DNA from 2 places in the Staphylococcus lutrae genome. Region 2 is predicted to be linked to the other one. Evidence: riboswitches for the same ligand, from Rfam matches in the RefSeq annotation. Region 2 holds a riboswitch; the other holds the start of a gene.

Region 1 (2,494 bases), 270 kb from region 2:
GCAAACGGAAACCTTTTTACGTGGCTTCTTAGGTCGTATGTTATTCAGTGGTGAAGAAGTAAAGAAAAAAGCGAGCGTGTTATCTGGGGGAGAAAAAGTGCGTTGCATGTTAAGTAAGATGATGTTATCAAGTGCAAACGTATTATTATTGGATGAACCTACGAATCACCTAGACTTAGAAAGTATTACTTCTGTCAATGATGGATTAAAATCGTTTAAAGGTTCAATGATTTTTACATCTCACGATTTTGAGTTTATCAATACGATCGCAAATCGTGTTATCGATATTGATGTGCCTAGTGGTTTATCTAAAGAAATCACTTATGAGGCATACCTTGAAGAAAAAGGCATCTTAAAATCAAAAGCGTAACATGTCATTCAATATGACTGATGATAATCCTGATAAGTGTCAATGAAAAAGCTTGTGCGAATACATCCATGTCAAAACCAAATTTCTGACATGGATGATTTTCATATTGTGGGGTTGGCCGTGGCTTTCTTTAAAATGTCAAACTTTATATGGTTGTTGATGTGCGTAAATTAATCACTGTTTCCCCTTCTTTATTCATCTGTGCATTTTTAATTTTTAAACTTTTTGACTTTTCTGTTTACAGAATGAGGGTTTCTATGTATAATGAAATGCATAATAATTGAATAGTTACTGATGAGGCGCATCAATCATAAGTAGATATATAGAAGTCATGTCTGCAAGCATGATATATCGAAAGGGTGAGATGCCGAAATGAACAGTATTGCAGTTACGCGTTCGTTGGATTCTATGGTTAAGAGCTGAGAATCTGTCATTATTGTTAAAATAATGGAGTGCATCACTTGTATATAACAGAAACAAGTTCGCACGCCGAGCTTGTTTTTTTTCAACTATTTCAATGTGAAGTGCTTTGTTATCATTGCACGTATGCTGTTGATTCAACACGTATTCATTGTACGAAGTTGAAACATAAACAGGTGCAACAATTATTATTAGAATAATATGAATATTAAATTTTTGTATTTAAAATGGAGTGAATGGGAATGACAAAAATAGCAGTTGTAGGTGCCACAGGCTTAGTAGGGACAAAAATATTAGAAACACTTGATCGAAAACAAATTGCTTTTGATGAATTAGTGCTCTTTTCATCTGCACGCTCTGCAGGGCAAGAAGTGCAATTTCAGAATAGAACATACATTGTGCAAGAATTGACTGACGACGCAACGGACGGTGATTTCGATTATGTACTTATGAGTGCTGGTGGAGGTACAAGTGCACACTTCGCCCCACTGTTTGAATCACATGGGGCAATCATCATTGACAATTCAAGTCAATGGCGAATGACTGAAGATATCGATCTAGTCGTACCTGAAGTGAATGCCCCTACTTTTAAAAGAGGCATTATTGCCAACCCAAACTGTTCGACAATCCAATCCGTTGTACCACTGAAACCTTTGCAAGAACGGTACGGATTGAAGCGTGTGGCTTATACAACGTATCAAGCTGTTTCAGGCTCAGGGATGAAAGGTAAAAAGGACTTAGAGGACGGTGCGAAAGGGATTGCCCCACAAGCTTACCCGCACCCAATTTATAATAATGTATTACCACACATCGACGTTTTTTTAGAAAATGGTTACACGAAAGAAGAGCAAAAAATGATTGATGAAACAAAAAAAATCTTAAATTTGCCTGATTTGAATGTGACTGCAACATGCGTTCGTGTACCGGTTCAGGATAGCCATAGTGTGCATATGAATGTCACACTTGAGCAGCCGGCCACTGTGGAAGAGATTCAGGCCCTCTTTGATCAAGATGAGCGTGTCGTGTTAGTTGATAATCCTGAAAAAAATGAGTATCCATTAGCGATTCATTCAACAGGGAAAGATGAAGTATTTGTTGGTCGTATTCGTCGTGATGATTCACTAGAGAATACATTTCACATTTGGGTTACTTCAGACAATTTATTAAAAGGCGCTGCCCTTAATGCAGTTCAAGTGTTGGAACAAGTCATTAAATTGAAAGGATGATGATGCTATGTCACATATTTTTGAAGGAACAGGTGTTGCATTAATAACGCCTTTTACTAATGGCGAAGTGGACTATGAGGCGATAAAGAAACATGTGCGTTTTCAAATTGAGAACGGCATTCAATCCATTGTGGTCAATGGGACAACAGCTGAAAACCCGACATTGACATCAGAAGAAAAAGACCGCATTTTAATGACGGTGATTGAAGAAAATGCACAGCGTGTCCCTATTATTGTTGGCACAGGGACAAATAATACAGCGCAATCGATTGCAGCGTCTTTACGTGCGAAAGAACTTGGTGCGGATGCCATTATGCTCATCACGCCCTATTATTTAAAAACGAGTCAACGAGGGTTAATTGCCCATTTCGAAGCGATTGCAAATGCTGCCGAACTTCCGGTTGTCCTTTATAATGTGCCATCACGTACAAATAGTACGATTGAGATCGACACACTAGTGAAATTAAGTGAGAATCCA
Region 2 (2,494 bases):
TACGTGTACTTGCATACATTCCCGAATTCCCAGCTGACAACACCGACGTTAAAATAACGGCATTCATGAAAGAAGCAGCGAATGCAAGACCGGCATTTTTAAATACGAGTGTAAATGGAGAGGTCGCAATGTCGTCCCCTCCCCCATCAATGCAGATGAGTTATAAGGAATTAACATACCAATAATAAAAATCGCTAAAATATAGAACAACAAGATTCTCCAAAACACTTGTTTTATTGCTTTTGGTACGGCACGTTGTGGGTTTTCAGACTCCCCAGCCGTTATTCCGACAAGTTCCGTGCCTTGGAATGAGAAACCAGCGACTAAGAATACACCAAACACGACTAACAGACTTCCACCAAAACCATCGCCTAGGATCGGTCCATCGCCAGTTGTGAATGTGTCAAAACCAACTGCTTTTCCTCCCATAATCCCAAGAATTGTCAACAATCCGACAATAATAAAGATGATCACTGTTGCCACTTTAATAAACGCAAACCAATATTCACTTTCACCATAGACTTGAACAGAGAGTGCATTCAAACTAAAGATGATCAACATAAATAGGCAACTCCATGCCCAGGAAGGTAAAAACTGTAGCGGTTCCCAATATTGAATCACCTGTGCCGCAATCGTTACATCTGCTGCAACAGTAATCACCCAGTTAAACCAATAATTCCATCCTAAAGCGAATCCTAAAGAAGGATCAACAAAGCGAGTCGCATACGTACTAAAAGATCCTGTCACCGGGAGATAAGTCGCCATCTCTCCAAGTGAGGTCATTAAGAAAAATACCATGACACCGATAATAGCATATCCTAAAAGTGCACCTAAAGGACCCGCATCATGAATCGCGCCTCCTGAAGTCATAAATAAACCTGTTCCAATCGCACCGCCGATCGCAATCATCGAAATGTGACGATCTTTTAAGTGCCGTTGCACAGACCGATTTTCAATTTTTTCGTTACTCATATAGATTTTCCTTTCCCGATTGTTTAGAGGTTGAGACAAATCTGTACGGCTCACCTTGTCTCTATGTTAAACAACCAAGTGAAATGAAAAGCAGAGCTGACATCTATACGGATGCCACCTCTGCTCATCATTTATGAATTGGTAGCACATCACTGTTGTGACAGTTTAGTGTCTTTCGAACACTAACCCAACAAGGAATGGTGATGGCCACCCCTTATTTCGGCAACTTTACCTTTCACAATTGGAACCGAGTACCATCAATACACCCCAACTGCTACTTATCAAAGCTGCGCCTCTAACGCAATCAAACTATTTATTAATTTCATTCTTTACTATACAGGATTACTTTTCTGCAATCAAGATAATCTTTGTTTTTTCAAACGAATTTCATCAATTAAATCCCAAATAAACGTTTCTTTTTCAACTGTTTTTTGATCTTTAGAACCATATTGACGAACATTGACTTCGTTGTTCTCAAGCTCTTTATCTCCTACGACAAGTTGATAAGGGATTTTTTTCATTTGTGCTTCACGAATTTTATAGCCCATTTTTTCGTTGCGATCATCAATATTCACACGTACCCCTTGTGACTTTAATTCATCATATATTTGACGTGCATAATTATAATGTAACGCATTATTTACCGGAATAATTTCAACTTGTTGTGGCGCTAACCAAGTTGGGAATGCCCCTTTCGTTTCTTCTGTTAAAAAGGCCACAAAACGCTCCATCGTTGATACGACACCACGGTGAATCACAACGGGTTGGTGGTGCGCACCATCTTGCCCTATATAAGTTAAATCAAACTTTTTCGGCAATAAGAAGTCTAGTTGTGCTGTTGATAACGTTTCTTCCTTACCCATCGCCGTCTTAACTTGAACATCCAATTTCGGACCGTAAAATGCGGCTTCACCAATCGCTTCATCATATGGTAAATTCAACTCATCGACCGCTTCTTTTAACATCGCTTCGGCTCTATTCCACATCTCATCGTCGTCAAAATATTTTTCTTTATCCGCTTTATCTCTATAGCTCAAACGGAATTTATAATCTTTAAAACCAAAATCTTCATAAACATCTAAAATCATTTGAACAACACGTTTAAATTCTTCTTTTATTTGATCAGGTCTTACAAAAATATGTGCATCATTCAGAGTCATGCCACGCACACGTTGTAAACCAGAAACTGCGCCACTCGCTTCGTAACGATGCATTGTACCTAATTCTGCAATACGAATAGGAAGTTCACGGTATGAATGCGGTTTATTCGCATAAATCATCATATGATGTGGACAGTTCATCGGTCTTAATACCATTGCTTCGTCAGCATCTAATTGCATTACTGGGAACATGTCCTCTTGATAATGATCCCAATGACCAGATGTCTTATAAAGTTCAACGTTCCCCATTACTGGTGTGTAAACATGATCATAACCGAGACTGACTTCCTTATCGACAATGTATCGTTCAATTTCACGACGAATCGTTGCGCCATTTGGTAACCATAGCGGCAATCCTGCAC

Evidence for each region. A riboswitch is a leader RNA that binds a small molecule or an ion and turns the genes downstream of it on or off. The one in region 2 is predicted to bind lysine.
Region 1: linked by a shared signal. The riboswitch ahead of B5P37_RS11085 (aspartate-semialdehyde dehydrogenase) and the one ahead of B5P37_RS00700 (amino acid permease) in region 2 are both predicted to bind lysine.

The regions. Positions count from the first base shown of each region.
Region 1 covers NZ_CP020773.1:2,394,891-2,397,384, forward strand. Annotated here, with positions in the region: gene B5P37_RS11080 (ABC-F family ATP-binding cassette domain-containing protein) at 1-370, shown strand, start outside; lysine riboswitch at 657-836, shown strand; gene B5P37_RS11085 (aspartate-semialdehyde dehydrogenase) at 1,033-2,016, shown strand; gene dapA (4-hydroxy-tetrahydrodipicolinate synthase) at 2,024-2,494, shown strand, end outside.
Region 2 covers NZ_CP020773.1:134,269-136,762, forward strand. Annotated here, with positions in the region: partial or broken gene B5P37_RS00700 (amino acid permease) at 1-972, opposite strand, end outside; lysine riboswitch at 1,107-1,278, opposite strand; gene thrS (threonine--tRNA ligase) at 1,329-2,494, opposite strand, start outside.